DNA from 3 places in the Synechococcus sp. W60.3 genome. Region 1 is predicted to be linked to each of the others. Evidence: predicted binding sites of a transcription regulator. Region 1 holds the regulator's gene; each other region holds the start of a gene.
What was found. The regulator NtcA, encoded in region 1, controls nitrogen genes in cyanobacteria. The targets are predictions, from matches to a motif close to GTANCNNNNGNTAC.

Region 1 (7,123 bases):
AGCCCTCAAGATCAGCTTGTAACTTTCTTAGAATCTCATCCAGTAACTGACTATTAGCTCTTTGAGTGAGCCTACAGGTATAAACGCCCAGGCAGAAACCAATAGCCAATCCAATTAGAAGACCTAAAAGCAGAGTCATCTTCCCTTGATCCTATTTATCCTATTTTCTTTAACCTACAGCCTTTTAATTTAAAATAGGGTACAGGTATTCAAGAGGAAGGAGAGAAAGGAATGCCGACTCATTCTTTGGATTTGCGGCAAAGAGTTGTAGCAGCCTACCAGGCAGGTAACACCTCCATCCGCCAGGTAGCTAAACGCTTCATGGTGACCAAAAGAACAGTACACCGCTGGGTGCGTCAGTACCAACAAACTCAAGATTTAGCTCCTAAGAAAGCAGGCACCAAGCGAGTGGGCATTTTGGAACAACATCGGCAGGAAGTGATGGCAATTATTACAGAACACCCAGACTTCTACCTGTGGCAGTATCAAGAACTGTTGCGCGAGCGCTTAGGAATCAATGTAAGCATCGTCACGATACATAATTTCTTGAAAAAGCAAGGAATGACTCTAAAAAAAAGACCTACCGCAGTGCAAAAGTCAAAGAAGAGGAGGTGCAAAGGGAACGACTAGCTTATAGTCAAGAAGTCAGGAATATTCCAGCGGAGGATTTGATTGCCATCGACCAGACGGGAGTCTGGGAGGGAATGGAGCGGAGAGTATCTCGGAGTTTACGTGGTCAAAAGGCTTATCATTATCGTCAGAGATACAAGGGTGAAAAGTATACGGTTATTGGAGCTATTTCCTTGAGAGGTGTAGTTGGCTGTCGTGTCATCAAGGGTGGGATGAAGAAAGAGGACTTTTTGGAGTTTTTGAGAAGCGAGTTATGTCCGAAGCTAGATGCGAGGAAGGTTGTGATTATGGACAATTTGAATATCCACAAGAGTCGGGAAGTTGAGGAATTGATTAGGGGGACAGGAGCACGAATCCTATACCTGCCTGTGTATGCGCCGGAGTTGAATCCCATTGAGATGATGTGGTCAGTGTTGAAGCATTTTACTCGGCAGCTTTGCAGAATTGGGAAATATAGCATGGAGCAGATAGTGAAGACTTCTTTACTACTGATCAATCCATCCTCCTTCCGAAGTTGGTTTGCTAAGTGCTGCTATTGTACCCCTTGAGCTCTTAACAGGCTGTAACTCAGGAGTTGTGAACAGCTAGGAAGATTTTAAAGCATTGCTACCTCCTGCTTACTCTTGAGCCAGAAGGGATCCCAGCCAGCCCTGCTGGAGCGCTTTCTGGGCGGGAGTGAGCTCAGGCAAGGCCTCCAGGGTGTACACATCCGGGCGGGGCGGATCCAAGGGGATCCAAAAGTGCTTTAACTGATTGCCTTGGAAGACGCTAAGACAGATGGTTTGGTGGGGCTGATAGGCTGCCAGGCGCTCCGGCAAGGTGGCGGCGCTTACCCGGAAGCCATCCAAGGCCACCAACTCATCGCCAGCCCAGATGCCGGCTTTTTGAGCGGGGGATCCCATCTCGACGGCGCTGATGCGATTGCCTTCGCCGTTGAAGTTGAGGCCCAGGTAGGGGGGAGGGTTGGGTCGGCTGAAGTGAACCTTGAGGGTGAGGCCAAAGGGGTGGAGGTAGGCGTTGTAGTCTAGCTCTTCCGTGCCGTCCACATAGGCGGCGAAAAAGGGGCTGAGATCGGCGCCGGCTGCCCGCTCAAACGCCTCTTGCAAGTCTTGGTTGCTGTAGCCTTTCTCTGTCCGACCAAAGCGCTGCCACAGATCCCGCAGGGCCGTGTCCAGGGATCCCTGCCCCCCTGAGAGGTGGCGAATGTGCAGATCTAGCAGCCAGCAGACCAAAGCGCCCTTTAGGTAATAGGAAACCTGGCTGTTGAGGCTATTTTCGTGGGGACGGTAGAGCTTGATCCAGGCGTCGAAACTGGATTCTCGCAGCGATTGTACGGCTCGACCTGGAGTGCGCTGCAGCCGGCCAATTTGCTCGGCCAGGATCTTTAAAAAATCTTCGGCGCTGAGGATCCCTGGCCGCAGCAAGATGACATTTTCGTAGTAGCTGGTTGCCCCCTCGCAAAACCACAGACAGTCCACGTAGTTTTCTTGGTTGTAGTTAATTTTCTCCAAAGCCAGAGGGCGCAGCCGCTTGACGTTCCAAGCATGGAAAAGCTCATGGGCCAGCAGCGCCAAAAAGCGGCGGTAGGAGTGGGGCTGATGCAGCTCCAGTCCAGAATAATTGAGGGTGGCACTGTACTTGTGCTCCAGGCCGCCAAATCCCCCGGCTGACAAATGCACAATAAACCAGTAGCGGTCGTAGGGCAGCTCGCCAAAAAACGCCGCCGTGGCCCGGACAATTTTCTCGGCATCGGCCACCGCTTGCTCCAAATTTAGGGTGCCCGCTCCCCAGACCACGAAGTAGTGAGGGATCCCTTCCACCGCAAACGACCGCAACTGGTGCAGGCCCACCTCCACCGGGCTATCCACCAGCTCGTCGTAGTCTGCCGCCACAAAAGACTGGCCGGAAGCAGCATCCTCAGAAGAAGACCTCAAAGGTCGCAAACTGGTGGCGACGTGCCAGTCGGGTTTGGGAGGGATTATCGTCAAGGTGTAGGGCTCCCGCTCGCGACCGGGCACGTAGAGAAAGAGCGCCGCCCCGTTGAAGTAGGCGTGGGTGAGATCCAAATGGTTGGTGCGCACCGTCAGCTCGTAGGCGTAGACCCGATAGCGGATCGCGACAGCCGAACAGCGGGGCGGCTCGATCTCCCAAGTGTGCTTATCTACCTTCCGCCAGGCCAAAGGGATCCCTTGCTCCGTTGCTGCCTGAAACTCTTGCACATGGCGGGCATATTCCCGCACCAGGTAGGATCCCGGCGTCCACACCGGCAGCCGCAGTTGCAGAGGTACTTCTGGATCCACCTCTTGGATCTGTAGTTCCACCTCCAAAAGGTGATTGGCCGGCTCCGGCATCCGCACCGTGAAATGCTGACGGCTTAGCTGAGAAGGGGCGGCAACCCCACCCTGCGCGATCCCCATATAACTTTCCTCGCACCTCCCGCCTGCACCGTCCCAAAACAGTGCGCTAGAAGCATATCTTGGACAGGAGACAAGACTTCAAAGATGTAGCTCCTGCTACAAAGATATCCAAGCAGAGTCTTTTAGCTTAGGATAATCTTGCCGCCGAGGTCATTTTTGAGTCAAGGGTGGCTTGGGTCAATAGCGGGCAGCTCAACCCCGGCACTCCTGGCTGATCTTGTTGGGTTGATTCTAAGGGATAAACTGACCTTAAAAGGTTGAAGAATATGGCAGTGGCCATTGCAGAAAAATCTCTGGTTGCAGCCTTCAAACAGTTGGGAGGGCCTCACCATCCTCCGGTTATCGAAACGTTTGAGCGCGGTAAGACCATCTTCTTTCCTGGGGATCCGGCGGAGCGGGTTTACTTTTTGGTGAAAGGAGCTGTCAAGCTCTCGCGGGTCTACGAAATGGGGGAAGAAATTACCGTCGCTCTCCTGCGGGAAAACAGCATCTTTGGGGTGCTCTCCTTCATCACGGGGCAGCGCTCCGACCGCTTCTATCACGCGGTGGCCTTTACCCGCGTCGAGCTGCTCTCTCTGCCCATCGAACAGGTGGAAAAATCCTTGCGGGAGAACGCTGAGCTCTCCATGTTGCTCCTCAAGAGCCTGTCTTCCCGCATCTTGCAGACGGAGATGATGATCGAGACGCTGGCCCACCGCGACATGGGATCCCGTCTGGTCAGCTTTCTACTGATCCTCTGCCGCGACTTCGGGGTGCCCGGCCCCAATGGAGTCACCATCGATCTCAAGCTATCCCACCAGGCCATTGCGGAAGCGATCGGCTCCACTCGCGTCACCATCACTCGTCTGTTGGGGGAGCTGCGCAAGAAGAACTACATTTCCATCCACAAGAAAAAGATCACCGTCCACGACCCAATGCAGCTTGGCCATCGCTTTGCCTAGGGGGAGAAGCTGCCCCTAGGGCCGTTTCCAGGAATTTACCAGTCGGGACAATCCCTCCCTCTGGGAGAGGAGTAGCCGTGCCACCAGGGCAGGGCAGCGACGAGGGAACCTCCCCTCAACCACCAGGGGCTGAGAGCGATCCTTGGGGGGAGGCTTGCTGCTGGGCCAGAGCAGCCAAGATCTTTTCCCCCATTTCCCGACAGCCGACGAGGGTCATCCCCTCAGAGTAGATGTCGGCAGTGCGGTAGCCCTGGGCCAAAACCGCCTCGACGGCCTGTTCGATGCGGTCGGCAGCCTGGGGCTGATCCAAGGAGTAGCGCAGCAGCATTGCCCCGGAGAGCACCTGGGCAATGGGGTTGGCCTTGTCTTGTCCGGCAATATCCGGGGCTGACCCGTGTACGGGTTCGTACACCCCAGGGCCAGAGGATCCCAAAGAGGCAGAGGGCAACATGCCGATGGACCCGGTCAGCATCGCCGCCTCGTCGGAGAGGATATCCCCGAAGAGGTTCTCCGTGAGAATGACGTCAAACTGCTTGGGCCAGCGCACCAACTGCATGGCAGCATTATCGACGTACAGGTGGGACAGCTCCACGTCGGGGTACTCAGCCGCAATGGCGGTAACCCGCTCCCGCCACAGTTGTGACACTTCCAGGACATTGGCTTTATCCACCGAGCAGAGCTTGCGCCGGCGTTTGCGGGCCAGTTCAAAAGCCACACGGGCAATGCGATCCACCTCCGCCTCGCTGTAGGCCATGGTGTTCACACCCCGCCGGGATCCCTTGGCATCTGTGAAGATCCCTTTGGGTTGGCCGAAGTAGATGCCGCCGGTGAGCTCCCGCACCACCACCAGGTCGATCCCGGCAACCACCTCCGGCTTGAGGGAAGAGGCCTGCACCAGTTGCGGAAAGATCTTCACCGGGCGCAAGTTGGCAAACAGCCCCAGGCCCGCCCGCAAGCCCAACAAAGCCCGCTCAGGGCGCTTCTCCCGCGGCAGGGTGTCGTACTTAAAGTCGCCAACTGCCGCCAAGTAAACAGCATCGCTCTCCTGGGCCATTTTCAAGGTCTCTGGCGGCAAGGGATCCCCCGTGGCTTCGTAGGCGGCCCCGCCAATCAAGCCCTCCTGCCACTGGAGGGAAAACCCCACCTGAGCGGCAACCGCATCCAAAACCGCCCGCCCCACCTGCATGATTTCAGGACCGATCCCATCTCCGGCCAGGGCTGTAATCCGATAGGTTCGGACAGCAGAGGAAGGAACGCTCATGGGCGGTCACAGCAAAAGAATGCGTAGCGATATTACCATCCCTTGGCCCCCAGGTTTGCCGAAAAGTCCCCCACGTCCAAAAAAAGTGCAGCCCGGCCACCGGCCTGCTGCACTCAGAGTTATCAAGCCGATATTCTGCCCTCTAGAACAGGCCCAGGGTGACCCACTTATCCAGAGGCAAGGTGGCGCCAATGCCCAAATAGAGGGTGACCAAGGTGCCGATCAAAAACACCGTCGTCGCCACGGGGCGGCGCAGCGGATTCTGAAACTTGTTGACGTTTTCGATGAAAGGCACAAACAGAAGGCCGACCGGAATGGCCGACATCAGGGCAATGCCCAAGAGCTTGTTGGGAGCAATGCGCAAAATGTGAAACGCGGGGTAGAGATACCACTCCGGCAGAATTTCCAGCGGCGTGGCAAAGGGATCCGCCGGCTCGCCGACACCCGCCGGATCCATGACCGCCAGGCCGACAATCACCCCAATAGTGCCCAGGATCACCACCGGGAACATAAAGAGCAAATCGTTGGGCCAAGCGGGCTCCCCGTAGGTCATGTGGCCCATGTTCTTCTTCAGCTTGGCCAAAACTTTGGGATTGTCTAGGTCAACTTTGCGGGTAATCGCCTCGGTTGCTATCACTTGCTTTGAGACCGGCATAGCCATTCTCCTTGTCTAGGGCAAAAGTTCTGAAAAGATGCATCCAGGGTGCCCGGCTCACAAGAACCGGTTTGGGATCACAAAGGCCCGGAGATGCCCTGGCGGCGGATCATCAGAAAGTGCATCGTCATGAAGACCGCCGTCAGCCAAGGCAACACAAAGGTGTGCAGGCTGTAGAAACGGGTGAGGGTGGCTTGGCCAACTGCCTCGCCGCCGCGGATAAGCTGGACCAGGGCATCCCCCACCACCGGAATGGCACTGGGCACCCCGGAGACGATCTTGACTGCCCAATAGCCCACCTGATCCCAAGGCAGGGAGTAACCGGTAACCCCAAAGGAAACCGTCAGTACCGCCAAGATCACGCCGGTTACCCAGGTCAGCTCGCGCGGCTTCTTGAACCCCCCCGTCAGGTAAACCCGGAAGGTGTGTAGAATCATCATCAACACCATCATGGAAGCACTCCAGCGGTGGATGGAGCGCAGCAGCCAGCCGAAGTTGACCTGGGTCATGATGTAGTTGACCGATTCAAAAGCCTCGGCCACCGTTGGACGGTAGTAAAAAGTCATGGCAAAGCCGGTGGCAAACTGAATGAGGAAGCACACCAGCGTGATGCCGCCGAGGCAGTAGAAGATGTTAACGTGGGGCGGAATGAATTTTCCGGTTGCGTCATCGACGAAAGGCGTGATCTCCAGCCGCTCGTCTAGCCAGTCGTAAACTTTGCTCATGATGCCTGCAATTTTTAGAGTTGGATATCCAGGGCGGGGCGGGCCCACTCCCTATGGCACTGTAACACAATTCGTTAACACGATCATGAAGTCGGGCTCAGCTTTGAGACAGGGATCCCTACACCAACAGCCCAAACGCCTGCTGATGTCTCATCTTGTTCACGTTTCTTAGTATTTCTTAGCTTCTTCTTCAGTTTGGGATCCGATGATTGCGCAGAAGCCGAGATCTGGGGAAAGCAGTTGCAGAGGGTTGGGGATCGGATGGGGGTTACGCCAGGCTGTCCGAGTTTTGTTGCTAGGGTGCCTGCTCTGGGCGAGTTTGGGCATTGGCGCCTGTCAGGTGCAGGCCAGCCGCTGGGGGGAAGAGCAGCAACTGCTGGCGCAGGCGTGGGCCTATGTGGATCGGGCCTACGTGGATCCGGGTTTCAACGGACAGAACTGGTGGCAGGTGCGCCAGCGCTTTCTCTCTCGGCCCCTGAAGGATCGGCAAGAGA
Region 2 (7,123 bases), on a different contig from region 1:
ATCCGCTTGTACCGCTCAAAGACCTCGGTCAGGAAAGTCCCCTCCCGGTCCCGGGGTACCCGGAGCTGGGCGATCCTGCCCGCCGGCGTGATGAGGTCCCGGGTGTAGTAGCCGTTCCGCTCCCCGCGGCGGCTTGGGGTGCGCTCACGGTAACCCGCAGCCAGGTGCTCGGTCATCTCTTCTTCCAACACCTGCTCAATGACGGCCTTGACCCCTTCCCGGATGCGCCGGCTGATCTCCTCCTTGGTCAACCTCTTGAGCTCCTCTCGGTCCATTCCGCCCTCCATGCTTAACCCACAAAATACGCGACACTACCAACTTTGCCCCTTACGGGCAGGCGATCTACCCTGCTCCCGACGACAAGCCTTTCGACAGCTAAGATGCCCAGTTGGTTTTGAATCAGGGCCAGCCCCGCTTCTACTTGATGCGCCTGCCCCGCCGCGGCCTCAAGTTTAGCCAGATAACCCACCACACCCGCTGCACCCAGTGTCTGGGATCCCTGCACGGCAAGGAGTGGTTCATCGCCGTCGCGCCGCCTGCCGACGAGCTGCAAGTGGACGAGATTCAGGCTTTTCGGGTGCCCGGCGATCGCTTTATCAAACTGGAGATGGGCACCTGGCATGCCGGCCCCTACTTCGACCACGAGGAGTTCATCGATTTCTATAATCTGGAGCTGGCCGACACCAACCTCACCGACCACGAGACGATCAACCTGCTCCAGACCTACAACCTGGAGTTTCAGATCGTCCCCTGAAGGCGGATCCCTGCAGTCTCGGCAAAAAAATCGATGTAGTCTTTACGCTTGAGCGCGGAAAGAGGTGCGGGGATCCGCAGCTACGCTATAGGAAGGGGCAGAGGCTGAACTCAGGTTCTAGCCCTAGAGGATCCGGCTGAGTTGGGTGAGCATTTCTTGACTGGGGTTCGAGTTCTGCCCTTGCCGACAGAAGTCTCGGCACAGCAACTTGTTGGGCCAGGTGATAGAACAGGGTCAAACCTGGCAGCGTTTTGGAGGTTTGTTGCGATGGCCGCACTCCAACTCAACAAGGTGAGCCGCCAGCTCTTGGAGGCTCTGGCCCTGTTCCTGTGCCTGGGACTGTTGTCTGCCTGCGACGAGGGTAGCAGCAGCACCGTCAGTCCCCCCAGCCTCACGCCCACTCCCACCCCCGCTGGTCGGTAAGCCCACAGGATCTTGCATGCCTTGGCAGCGGCTGCCCAGTTTGCAGCAAGTCTGGGCAGGGATGGTTTTGAGTCTGCTCTGCCTTTTTCTGTTGGCAGCCTGCGGCGGTGGGGAGGGATCCCTTACTGCGGTGGGGCCCCCTCCGGCAGGGGAGCTGCCCATCGCCGGTTTCTTGTGCCAGTTGGATCGCCAGACCCGCAGCTTTGCCGGCCCCATCTATGCCGAGCAGCCTCAGGCTGCCACCTGCAATCCCGGTCGCCTCACCCCGGCAGCAGCCCAAAAGATGATGGATCGGCTCAACTTTGTGCGGCTGTTGCACGAGTTGCCGCCGGTGAAGCTCAATCCCGAATTCTTGGAGGCCGCTCAGCAGGCGGCCCTGATGCAGGTGGCCAATGGCGCCCTCAGCCACCAGCCGCCCCCTTCTTGGCGCTGCTTTACCCCTGCTGGGGAGGCGGGATCCCGCTTCAGCAACCTGGCGGTTGGGCCCATCCTAGAGCTGAACGGCCCCGACCCAGGCCGGGTGTTGGCGCGGCAGGTGGACATCTATTTTGCCGAGCCAGGTCGAGAAAACTTTGTGGATGTGGGGCATCGCCGCTGGAACCTGTATCCTCAGTACGCCCAGGGGGCCTACGGCATTGTCTTTGACCCACGGGCTGGACGGGTGACCCAGGCCAACGCCAACTGGATCTTCGGTTTTGACGAGTCGGTGCCAGATCCAGAGTTCATCGCCTTCCCGGAGAAAGACGGCTACCTCTACCGCCTAGAAGGGTTTTCCGGCCAGCCCCTGTCTGCCTACCGCTGGTCTTTCTCGGTGCCCAGCCGTGGCGGCAAGGCTGATCTCAGCCAAGCCCAAGTCCGCATCACCGATGCCCTCAGCGGCGAGCCGGTGCCTGTTGGAGATCTCCGCGTGGGGGATCCCGCCTTTGGCCTGGAAACTTTGACCTACTCCGTGGGTTCGATCCAGCCCAATCGCAACTACACCTTTGAAATTAGCGGCATTCGCCTCAACGGTGGCCCCCCCCGCAGCTACCGCTACACCACCGCTCTCTACGACTGCGATCCCCAAACTTCCCAACGGCCCGCACCCCTCACCGAAGGGCTGGGGATCCCGCCCCGTCTGCTCTGGCAGATGGAGCCTTTCAACTCTTTCAACCCTCTCAACTAGCTTTTCCTCACCCCCAGCCCCTTTCCCAAAGGGGAAAGAGGGGTCTGCTGCTGATACATTCACGCTGAACTCTCCTGAACATGGTTCAGGAAAGAAGCGATCGCATCCTGCCTATCTCTGAGCAGGAAGGCGGTATCCCGCAAAGCCCTGAGGAATACCCCCCGAGCGCTTTCCCCCTTCACTTCCCGGCAACCGTTGCGGTGGACTCAAGGATCAGGGGGAAACTTGGTCTACTATATCCCTCTCAATGACTTTTGCCAAACCGCCTAAAGCTCAGTAAATTCAGCAAAGTTCAGGGTTTTGGGGGTTAGAGGCATGCTCCTGGAAGCCTGACTTTATGCATAAAGCGCAATTCGAGAATGACAAAACTGCATAACCTGTTACAGAGTGTAACTTCCAATACCAAAGTTAACGGTTCGTCATCGCTAGGGTAGCTAGTGTTCACCCCACGGCAGCGATCATGGCGAACCAATTTGAACGCCTCAAAAGCGAAAAGGATGGGCTGGCGGTCAAGGCCGAGCTGGAGGCGTTTGCCCGGATGGGTTGGGAGAACATTCCTGAAGACGACCGGGATCACCGCCTCAAGTGGCTGGGGATCTTCTTTCGCAAGCGCACCCCAGGTCAGTTCATGCTGCGGCTGCGCCTGCCCAATGGGATCCTAACCAGCGGCCAAATGCGGATGTTGGGCGCAATCATCTACCCCTATGGAGAACAGGGCGTAGCCGACATCACCACCCGGCAGAACCTGCAACTGCGGGGCATCCCCATCGAGGAAATGCCCCAGATCCTGGGCTACCTGAAAGAGGTAGGCCTGACCAGCATCCAGTCGGGCATGGACAACGTGCGCAACATCACGGGATCCCCTCTGGCCGGTATTGACCCGGATGAGCTGATCGATGTGCGCGGTCTCACCCGCAAGGTGCAGGACATGATCACCAACAACGGCGAGGGCAACCCTTCCTTCAGCAACCTGCCGCGCAAGTTCAACATCGCCATCTGCGGTTGTCGCGACAACTCCGTGCATGCGGAGATCAACGACCTGGCCTTTGTGCCCGCCTTCAAAAATGGCCGCCTGGGCTTCAACGTCCTGGTGGGCGGCTTTTTCTCTGCTCGCCGCTGCGCCGAGGCAATTGGCCTAGATGTCTGGGTGGATCCCCGGGATGTAGTTCCCCTGTGTGAGGCGGTGCTGCTGGTCTACCGGGATCACGGCCTGCGGGCCAACCGGCAAAAGGCACGGCTGATGTGGCTCATTGACGAGTGGGGCCTAGAGAAGTTCCGGGCGGCTGTGGAGCGCCAGATAGGCCACCCTCTGCTCAGGGCAGCGGAAAAAGATGAGGTGGTCTGGCACAAGCGGGATCTGCTGGGGGTGCATGCCCAGAAGCAGCCGGGCCTCAACTTTGTCGGCCTGCATGTGCCGGTGGGGCGGCTCAACGCCCTGGAGATGATGGAGCTGGCCCGCTTGGCGGAGGTGTACGGCTCCGGGGAGCTGCGGCTGACAGTGGAGCAGAACGTGCTCATCCCCAATGTGCCCGACTCCCGAGTGGCCCCGCTCCTCAAAGAGCCGCTCTTGAAGAAGTTCTCTCCCAACCCAGGGCCCTTGCAGCGGGGGTTGGTGTCCTGTACGGGCAACCAGTTCTGCAACTTTGCCCTTATCGAGACCAAAAACCGGGCTGTGGCCTTGATGGAGGAGCTGGAGGCGGAGCTGGAGATCCCCCAAATGGTGCGCATCCACTGGACGGGCTGCCCCAACTCCTGCGGCCAACCCCAAGTAGCCGATATCGGCCTTATGGGCACCACTGCTCGCAAGGACGGCAGGGTGGTGGAGGCCGTGGACATCTACATGGGGGGAGAGGTGGGCAAAGACGCCAAGCTGGGCGAATGCGTGCGCAAAGGGATCCCTTGCGAAGACCTCAAGCCGGTCTTGGTGGAGTTGCTCAGGGAGCACTTCGGGGCCAGGCCGCGTCAGCATCCGTCCGCCGCCCAGGCTTCTGTTTTGGTAACCCGCTAGCGGTTCTGTTGCCGTCCTGAAAGTTTTTCTTTCTTCGTCGTTGTAAATCTTGGAGGTTTCGATGTCTAAGCTGTTCAGCACTTCCTCTCCCGTCTCCCGTCGGCAATTTTTGGCCGGGGTGGCTGCTCTCACGGCTGGGGCGGCCACGGCTGGGATCCCGCGCGCCCAATCGCAATCCTTGGGCAAAGGCTACTGGGTGGCGCAGGCCGATACTCCCGAAACCACCAGCGCCAAGCTGGGGTTCATCGCTCTAACCGACGCGGCCCCCCTGATCATCGCCAAAGAAAAGGGGTTCTTTGACAAGTACGGCATGAAGGACGTAGAGGTGGTCAAGCAGGCCTCTTGGGGCACCACCCGCGACAACTTGGTGCTGGGATCCGCCGCCGGCGGCATCGATGGGGCACACATCCTCACCCCCATGCCCTACCTCATCACCACCGGCAAAGTTACCGATGGCAAGCCGGTGCCTATGTACATCTTGGCCCGTCTCAATCTGGACGGTCAGGGCATTAGCATTTCCAACGAATATCGGGATCTGAAAATTGGCTTGGATAGTTCCCCCCTCAAAGCTAAGTTTGCCGAGTTGCGAGCAGCCGGCAAAGAGCCCAAATGTGCGGTGACCTTCCCTGGTGGCACCCACGACCTATGGATGCGCTACTGGCTGGCCGCAGGCGGGATCGATCCCACTAGCGACGTCTCCATCATTGTGGTGCCGCCGCCGCAGATGGTGGCCAATATGAAATCCAGAACCATGGAAGCCTTCTGTGTGGGCGAGCCTTGGAATGCCCAGCTGGTGAACCAAAAAGAGGGGTATAGTGCCCTCACCACCGGCGAGCTGTGGAACGGCCACCCGGAAAAGGCCTTTGCCCTGCGGGCCGACTGGGTGGATGCGCACCCGAAAGCCACCCTTGCCCTGGTGAAAGCGGTGCTAGAAGCCCAGATCTGGTGCGACCAGATGGAAAACAAAGAGGAGATGTGTCGCATCATCGGCGACCGCCGCTGGCTGGGGGTGCCTGTGCCCGATATCTTGGGCCGTTCTCGGGGCACTTTTGACTACGGCACCGGCAAGGTCGTTGAAAACAGCCCCCACCTGATGAAGTTCTGGCAGAACTACGCTTCCTACCCCTTCAAGAGCCACGATCTCTGGTTTTTGACCGAAAACATTCGCTGGGGTTACCTACCTGCCGACACCGATACCAAAGCCTTGGTGGAGCGGGTGAATCGGGAAGAACTCTGGCGAGAAGCTGCCAAAGCCATTGGTCAGGGGGCAGCCATTCCCCCCAGCACCTCTCGAGGAGTGGAAACCTTCTTCGACGGGGTGCAGTTCGATCCCGAAAATCCTGCCGCCTACCTGGAGAAATTGGCGATTAAGAAGCTGGCCTAATTTCCCAACTTTCCCCAGCAAGTTAGCTGCAAACCCTCTGTCCAGGAGAGAAGGGATCCCCGAATCCCCACAAAGAGTGTTCAACTGAAACCCCTTCTCTCTTGGGATTCTCTTAAGTTGACTTCAACCTTACTCCCAGCAAGCCATGAGGATTTTCCACTCTGCCCTACAGTTGGGCTACCACCTCTTTCGGATCCTGCTTCCCCTACTGGTTGGCCTAGGCCACTGGCTGCTGAAAACCAGCCCAGGCTTTGTTCTTCAGTCCAATGCCGGGCTCCACTCCCCGGCCAGCTCTGCATCTTCTTCTGCTTGGAGGCAGCGAGTCCAAATCCACCAAGTGCTGCGCCGCGTTCTTTTGCCCACCACGGCCATTTTAATAGTGCTCGTTCTCTGGCAAATTGCCTATAGCCGCCCCGGAGCCAACTTGCCCACCCCTCTCCAGGTTTGGCAGGACACCTGGGATCCCCTCATTAAAGATCCCTTTTTTGACTATGGCGGCAATGCCAAAGGGCTGTTCTGGCAAATTTGGGCCAGCTTGCGGCGGGTGTTCATTGGGTTTGCCCTGGCCGGCTTGGTGGGGGTTGTGGGCGGCATGATCATCGGGGTCAATCGCTGGCTGTACGAGGCTTTGGATCCCATTTTTCAGGTGCTGCGCACGGTGCCGCCTTTGGCCTGGCTGCCGATTTCTTTGGCTGCCTTTCGAGATGCCAACCCTTCCGCCATTTTCGTAATCTTCATTACGGCCCTCTGGCCCATTTTGATCAACACCGTTGCCGGCGTACAGCGGATCCCTCAGGATTACCGCAATGTGGCCAGAATTGTGCGCATGTCGGGCTGGAAGTACTTTTTCAAAATCGTTTTCCCGGCAACTGTACCCTACATTTTTACCGGCTTGCGCATTGGGGTGGGCTTGTCTTGGCTGGCCATTGTGGCGGCGGAGATGTTGATTGGCGGTGTGGGCATTGGATTTTTCATCTGGGATGCCTGGAATAGCTCCCGCATCAGCGAAATCATTCTGGCTTTGATCTATGTTGGGATGGTGGGTCTTCTGCTGGATCGGATCACGGCTTGGATTGGCTCGCTGGTGGTGGCTGAGGATCGCTAAATGAGCTTGGCCGAGTTTTAGATTGGTTGCTGACAATTTCTCCATGCTCTCAGAAATCATCTCAGGGGAATCATGAAGACCCAGCCTTACATTGAAGTGGATCATGTCGACAAGGAATTTCTCCTCGACAACGGAGAGGTCTATCCTGTCCTGAAAGACATCCACCTGGAGATCCAAAAAGGGGAATTTGTCTCGTTGATCGGCCACTCTGGCTGTGGCAAATCGACCCTGCTCAACATCATTGCTGGCCTGGAAAAGCCTTCCCGAGGGGGCATTCTCCTGGA
Region 3 (7,123 bases), on a different contig from region 1:
GCTCCAGGGCCGCTTGCGCTTGGCCGGCCTGCAGGGCTTTGTAGGCGCGCAAAAAGGCGGCGCCAGAAGTCGAGCTCAGGGGTGCTGGAGGCGCCGCCGCCATCTCGACAGGTTCTGCCCAGGAGGAGGCGTAAAAGCCCCACAGGACGCCGCCCAGTACTCCGCCTGCTGCTAAGGTCGCGGCAAGCCATCGCCTCCAGAGTTGCCGGTGGCTTGTTCTGCTCTGCATGCCTCCCTTCCCCAGCGTCCTTGACTAGGATACCCAATGGGGAGGCGCTGAGCCAGGACAAGTAACCTCAACGAGGAGGAGGCCAGTTGGCAATGGGAACCGGCTCGATAAGCTCCCCCAAGGGAAACCCTAGGATCTGGGCGTAGAAATAAAGCTCTGCCTCCAGGGCCCGTTTGAGGTTGGCTGCCTGGCGAAAGCCGTGCTGCTCACCGGCAAAAGGGACATAGGCCACCGGGATCCCCTTGGCCTGCAGGGCAGCCACCATCCTCTCTGCTTGGTTGGGAGGGACGATGGCGTCCTCCAGGCCTTGAAAGAAGATAACGGGGCAGTTGAGACCCTCCAGGTGGTGGATGGGAGAGCGCTCCCGGTAGAGATCCCGCCGCTCCGGGTAGGGGCCAATTAAGCTGTCCAAGTAGTGGGACTCAAACTTGTGGGTCTCCTGGGCTAGGGCCTCTAGATCGCTCACCCCGTAGTAGCTGGCGCCGGCCTTGAAGACGGTGTGAAACGTCAGGGCCGCCAGGGTGGTGTAGCCGCCGGCGCTGCCGCCGCGAATGAGCAGCCGCTCCCCGTCCACCTTGCCCTGGGCTGCCAAGAATTGGGCCCCAGCGATGCAATCTTCCACGTCCACAAGGCCCCAGCGGCCCTTGAGGGCCTCCCGGTAGGCCCGCCCATAGCCGCTGCTGCCGCGGTAGTTGACATCCAAAACGGCAATCCCGCGGCTGGTCCAGTATTGGATCCCCAGGTCGAGCACGGCTGCCGTCGCCCCTGTGGGCCCACCGTGGCTTTTCACGAGCAGGGGCGGTTTTTCGCCGGCAGGGGCCACGAAGTCGCGGTTTTTGGGGGGATAGAAGAAGGCGTAGGCCACTTCCTTGCCGCCACCGGTGGGAAAAACAATGGGCTCTGGGATCGACAGATAGTCGGGATCCACCGCCACGCTGCTGGAACGGGCCACCACCTCCACTTGGCTGGAGGGTAAGTCTAGGCAGACCAAGGCAGTGGCTTCCGTCGGGGATCCGGCCAGGAAAGCGGCTTTTTCCCCACTCACCTGCAAACCGCTGATCTGGGTGTAGGGCAAGGGGATCCCTGCCAACTGTCCTGAATGGGGATCCAGATAAGCCAGATGAGACAGCCCGTCTTGTTCATAACAGGCCAGAATGCGCCCATCCCCAGCAAAGCCGTAGGTGCTCAGGCCAAACACCCACTGCGGCTCTCCAAACTCCGCTTCCATAGGGCAGAGGGGAATGGGGCCCTGGGGATCCCAGCGATAGAGGTTCCACCAGCCGCTGCAATCGGAAACAAAGTAGAGATCCCCCTCCGGTGACCACTGGGGCTGGAAGATCGACTCGGCAGGGCCACCGGCCAGCTTTTGAGGTTCTCCCAAGCTGCCGTCAGGGTTCACCTCAGACCGCCACAGCTCTGTGCCGTCCCAGGGCATTTGGGGGTGATCCCAGGTCAGCCATACCAAGGTCTGGCCATCGGGGCTGAGGCGAGGGTTGGCATAGAAATTGTGCCCAGAGGCCAAAACGCGCTGGGATCCGCTTTCCAAGTCAATCGAGACAAGGCTGTTTTCCGGCTCTCCCTGGCGGCTGTGATCTTCCCGCACACAGAGGATGCGTCCACGCGCCCGATCCACCACCCCATCTGCATAGCGATAGGGGCCTGCTTCCGTCAGGGGCTGGGGATCTGAACCCGGCAGCAGGCGGTAGAGCCGTTGGTCAGCGAAGTTGCAAAAATACACTACCCCTGCCGACACCCAATAAGCTCCACCCCCATACTCATGCACTCGTGTCCGCACATTGAAAGGTGCCGGTGTCAGCTCCACCAGGATCCCGTCGGCAGAGCGCCGCATCAACACATTGCGCCCTTTTTCTTGCGGGCGGCCCTCCGTCCAGTAGAGATCCCCTCCATCCCAAACCATCTGTCCCAAGCGCAGGGATCCCGTCACCACCAGGTCAGCGGTAATCGGGGATCGCCAAGATCCATAGCCAGCCTGTTGCACCATAAGCTGTTAACTCTCAACTAATTCTCGACCCCAGAACCCCTATTATGCCGGCAGCAAGGGATCCCTGCCTTTGCCTACAGCCTGTGGGGAAAGGGAGCCGAGAACAGGCTCGGATTCTGGGAAAAGGTATCCCGCGATACAATTCTCTCCGGGCTGAATGGGTTTGATGGAACACGTTAAGGCAACAGGGATGCACAACGCTTTCTCGACTGCAGGATTAGCCTTTTCCTCTGTTGATGTTGGGAAGGCATTCGGTGAAAGCCTCAGCCGACTGCAGTTGGGCAAATTTAACACATGGGCGAGGTGATGAGCTAAGTGCTTCCCTCGGTTGGCCGGGCTGCTGCAACAACTGGACTTCTTAATACCCTTTGCACTCACTTCGTTTCGGAGATCACCGATGGCTCTATCATTTAATCGTCGTCAAGTGCTGAAAATGGGCGCTCTGGCCGGAGCCGGGGCTGCCCTAGGGCCGCAGATCTGGGTGAAGCGATCCGTGCCCGCCTACGCCCAGGGAGAGACCATCCGCGTTGGCATTTTGCACTCCCTTAGCGGCACCATGGCCATTTCGGAAACCAGCGTGGTGGATGCGGAAAAGCTGGCCATCAAAGAGATCAATGCCGCCGGTGGGGTTTTGGGCAAGCAGATCGAGCCGATTATCGAGGATGGGGCTTCCGATTGGCCAACCTTTGCGGAGAAAGCCACCAAACTGATCGATGTGGACAAGGTGGCAACGGTGTTTGGATGCTGGACTTCGGCCAGTCGCAAAGCCGTGTTGCCGGTGTTTGAATCCAAGCAGCACCTGCTCTGGTATCCCGTGCAGTACGAAGGACAAGAGTGCTCCAAAAACATCTTCTACACCGGCGCTGCCCCCAACCAGCAGATCGAGCCTTCGGTGGAATGGCTGCTCAAGAACAAGGGCAAAGAGTTCTTCCTGGTGGGATCCGACTACGTGTTCCCCCGCACGGCCAACACCATCATCAAGGCCCAGTTGGAAGCCCTGGGGGGCAAAGTGGTGGGTGAAGACTATCTGCCTTTGGGCAGCACAGAAGTTACCCCCATCATCAGCAAGATCCGGGCCGCTCTTCCCAATGGCGGTGTGATCTACAACAGCTTGAACGGCGACAGCAACGTGGCCTTTTTCAAACAACTGGAAGGGGCAGGGCTGGGGCCAGATCGCTATCCTTCCATGTCCGTCAGCATTGCCGAAGAAGAGGTACAGGCCATCGGCCCCGAATTCTTGGAAGGGCACTTTGCCGCCTGGAACTACTTTATGACGGTGGATACGCCTGCCAACAAGAAGTTTGTGGAGGCTTTCAAGGCAGAATACGGCCAAAACCGCGTCACCAACGACCCGATGGAAGCCGCCTACATCATGGTTTACATCTGGAAGCAGGCAGTGGAAAAAGCGGGAACAGTGGAAATCGACGCCGTGCGGCAGGCAGCCTATGGCCAGACCTTTGATGCCCCAGAAGGCTTGGTAACCATGAACACCAATCACCACCTGACCAAGTATGTGCGGATCGGCCAGGTGCGCTCTGACGGTTTGTTTGATGTCATCTTTTCTACGGATGCCGTGGAGCCGCAGCCCTGGAACCAGTTTGTGGCAGAGACCAAGGGCTTTGCCTGCGATTGGTCAGATCCGGCCAAGGGCGGTCGCTACAAAGTCAGCTAGTCCTGGCCAGGGCTGGGATCCCTTGCCGTTTGGATAGGGTCGGGGATCCCGCCTAGATGCTCGGTTAGCCTCCCTAGTTTAGTTGGAAGGAGGATCCCCTGCCCATGACCTTGCTCCTGGACAGCTTGTTCAACGGCATTAGCATTGGCACCGTCTTGCTAATAGCCGCCTTGGGCTTGGCCATTGTTTTCGGCCTCATGGGGGTCATCAACATGGCCCATGGGGAGCTGATGATGTTGGGGGCCTACACCACTTTTGTGGTTCAAAATGCCTTTCGTCCCCTAGGGGATCCCTGGCGGGATCTGTACATCTTTCCAGCTTTGGTAGCTGCCTTTGCCGTCACGGCTCTGGTGGGACTAGCCCTGGAGCGGGGGGTGATCCGCTTTTTGTATGGCCGACCGCTGGAAACCCTTCTGGCCACTTGGGGTGTGAGCCTGATCCTGCAGCAGTTTGTGCGCAGCGTCAATTGGGTGCTGGCTTTCCGCTTGGGGGCCTTCGCGGTGCTCTTTTTCGGCGGCTGGTGGCTTTTGTCCAGGCGGGCGGATTGGCCGCGTCTCAAGGGGTGGACGCTGGCGCTGCTGTTGGTGCTCTCCACGGCCATTGCATCGGTGGGGGGGCGGGTGCTGGCGCAAACCTATGCTTTGGCGGTTACCCAGCCTTGGTTCGGCGCCCAGAACAAAGACGTGACGGCTCCCCGGTGGCTGGGGGGTGGGATCCCGGTGGGCAACCTGTTTTTGCCCAATACCCGCCTGTTTATCATCGCCCTCACTGTCTTCTGCATCCTAGGGCTGTACTTCTTCTTGCAACGCACCCGCTGGGGGCTGCGCATCCGGGCGGTTACCCAGAATCGGGCCATGAGCGCCTGTGTAGGGATCCCCACGCAAAAGGTGGATGCCCTTACCTTTGCCGTCGGCTCGGGTCTGGCGGGAGTAGCCGGCGTGGCGGTCAGCCTGCTGGGATCCGTGGGGCCGAACACCGGCCAAAACTACATCGTGGATACCTTTATGGTGGTCGTCGTGGGGGGTGTTGGTAAGCTCTTAGGCAGTATTGTGGCGGCGCTTGGGATCGGGATTGCCAACTTTGTCATCGGCTCAGGGACGCTGGCTTTGATTTTTCCCAACGTGCCCATCCTGACCGATACCCTCAACTTTTTTGCCACCACGAGCATGGCCAAGGTGATGGTCTTTGCTTTGATCGTGGCCTTTTTGCAGGTGCGACCTCGGGGCCTTTTCCCCGAAAAAGGTCGTATGGTGGATGCCTAGGGAATGATCTCGCTTGGCGAAAACTCTAGGACCAGACTCTCCATCTTCTACTCCCTCACAAAGCCTATGAAACTGGTTCATTCCCCCCGTGCTGATCATGAAGTGGCTGCTCCCGCCGCGGGTGGGGATCCCAATTCTTCTCGCAAGCTTCTGTGGGAGGCCGGGATCCTCATCGTTTTGGTGCTGGCCTTGATCTTTGTGGCCCCAACTGTGCTGTCTGGCTTTCGGCTCAACTTGTTGGGGCGGTTTCTGGCCCTCAGCATTGTAGCTTTGGGGATCGACCTCATCTGGGGCTATACCGGCATGCTCAGCCTGGGGCATGGGGTGTTCTTCGCCTTGGGGGGCTACGCTCTGGGGATGCACCTGAAATTGCAATTGCCGGAAGGTCAGATACCAGAGTTTTTCAGCCTCTACGGGGTAACGGAATTGCCCTGGTTTTGGTATCCCTTTTATTCGTTTCCGTTTACGGCTGTTGCTGTGGTCTTGATCCCGGCTTTGGTGGCGGCAGCCCTGGGGTATTTGGTGGTGAGAAATCGCATCCGAGGGGTTTATTTTTCCATTTTAACTCAGGCCACCACGATCATTTTCTTTAACTTCTTCAACGGCCAACAGCGCTTAATTAACGGCACCAACGGCCTGACCAACTTCCAGACTTTGTTTGGCCTAGATGTCAACTCGTCCGAAATGCGCTTTGCTGTCTATGTCACTACAGTTCTGGCGGTGGTTTTGGCTTACCTTCTCTGTCGTTGGCTGACCAGCGGCCTATTCGGTCGGATCCTGGTAGCCATTCGAGATGACGAGCCGCGGGTTCGTTTTTCCGGCTACGATCCCACCGGCTTTAAAGTTCTGGTGTTTGCCGTGTCTGCTGCCCTGGCGGGTGTTGCCGGAGCTTTGTTTACCTTGCAAACTGGGATCATCTCTCCCAATGCGATGGCCGTTCCCTTTTCCATTGAGATGGTAATCTGGGTGGCGGTGGGCGGTCGGGCCAGTTTGGTGGGGGCGGTGCTGGGGGCTCTGTTGGTTAACTTTGCCAAGAGCTTGCTGAGCGAAAATTTTCCCGAAATTTGGTTGTTTTTCCAAGGGGGATTGTTCCTGCTGGTGGTGCTGGTGTTGCCGGATGGACTGGTGGGTTGGGTGCGCACCCAAGGCAGGCAGCTTTGGGTCACTGTCCAGCTTTGGCGCAGGCGTTTGGCAGATACTTCCCCAGCTTAAATCTGGCTTTCTGTCGATGTGCATCATACGCAAGGTGCAAGTTCAGAGTAAAAGGATCCCAGATCTGATGGGTAAGCCAGCGATGCCAAGTGTCCTCTCTTATTTATTTGATGGGTTGAGAACCCTGTTCGCCCTCTGCCCTTTCCGTTCTTGGATGTGATCCCCATGCTTACTGCAGCTCCCACCGCCACCCGACAAATTTTACAAACTCAGGATCTCACCGTCAGCTTCGACGGCTTTAAGGCTTTAGATGGGTTGAACTTCTCTCTGGAGGAAGGGGAGCTGCGGGTGGTCATCGGTCCCAATGGGGCGGGTAAGACTACGTTTCTCGATGTGCTGACGGGCAAGGTTAAGCCCACCCGAGGACGGGTGCTGTTCAAAGGAAAGGATCTGGCCAAGCTCAAGGAACACGAGATCTCGATTTTGGGTGTTGGGCGCAAGTTTCAGACGCCGCGGGTCTATCAAAACTTGAGCGTGCGAGAAAACTTGGAGCTATCCCTCAACCCTGACAAAAGGGTTTTTTCCACCCTATTGGGCAAAAAGCATCTGCGAGAAAAAACGGATGCTCTTTTGGCAACCATTGGCCTCAGCCGTAAGGATCGGGTTCCGGCAGGGCTGCTTTCCCACGGAGAAAAGCAATGGCTGGAGATCGGCATGGTGATTGCTCAAGATCCGGATTTGCTGCTGCTGGATGAATGCGTGGCCGGGATGACGGACAAAGAAACAGAAGCTACAGGAGAGTTAAT

Region 2: a site for NtcA is predicted at 2,732-2,745, ahead of NW846_RS10965 (ferredoxin--nitrite reductase). Genes of this name have one in related genera too.
Region 3: a site for NtcA is predicted at 2,358-2,371, ahead of urtA (urea ABC transporter substrate-binding protein). Genes of this name have one in related genera too.

The regions. Positions count from the first base shown of each region.
Region 1 covers NZ_JANSHJ010000014.1:32,789-39,911, forward strand. Annotated here, with positions in the region: gene NW846_RS06705 (hypothetical protein) at 1-139, opposite strand, end outside; one part of gene NW846_RS06710 (IS630-like element ISSoc15 family transposase) at 232-568, shown strand; one part of gene NW846_RS06710 (IS630-like element ISSoc15 family transposase) at 568-1,178, shown strand; gene NW846_RS06715 (M61 family metallopeptidase) at 1,248-3,047, opposite strand; gene ntcA (global nitrogen regulator NtcA) at 3,314-3,988, shown strand; gene leuB (3-isopropylmalate dehydrogenase) at 4,104-5,249, opposite strand; gene petD (cytochrome b6-f complex subunit IV) at 5,392-5,904, opposite strand; gene petB (cytochrome b6) at 5,982-6,629, opposite strand; gene NW846_RS06740 (S41 family peptidase) at 6,835-7,123, shown strand, end outside.
Region 2 covers NZ_JANSHJ010000037.1:6,207-13,329, reverse strand. Annotated here, with positions in the region: gene NW846_RS10985 (IS256 family transposase) at 1-275, opposite strand, end outside; gene NW846_RS10980 (ureidoglycolate lyase) at 389-754, shown strand; gene NW846_RS10975 (hypothetical protein) at 1,022-1,177, shown strand; gene NW846_RS10970 (CAP domain-containing protein) at 1,194-2,342, shown strand; gene NW846_RS10965 (ferredoxin--nitrite reductase) at 2,803-4,350, shown strand; gene NW846_RS10960 (CmpA/NrtA family ABC transporter substrate-binding protein) at 4,412-5,734, shown strand; gene ntrB (nitrate ABC transporter permease) at 5,880-6,839, shown strand; partial or broken gene NW846_RS10950 (nitrate ABC transporter ATP-binding protein) at 6,912-7,123, shown strand, end outside.
Region 3 covers NZ_JANSHJ010000021.1:27,915-35,037, forward strand. Annotated here, with positions in the region: gene NW846_RS08600 (transglycosylase SLT domain-containing protein) at 1-229, opposite strand, end outside; gene NW846_RS08605 (S9 family peptidase) at 297-2,231, opposite strand; gene urtA (urea ABC transporter substrate-binding protein) at 2,629-3,903, shown strand; gene urtB (urea ABC transporter permease subunit UrtB) at 4,008-5,165, shown strand; gene urtC (urea ABC transporter permease subunit UrtC) at 5,169-6,377, shown strand; gene urtD (urea ABC transporter ATP-binding protein UrtD) at 6,543-7,123, shown strand, end outside.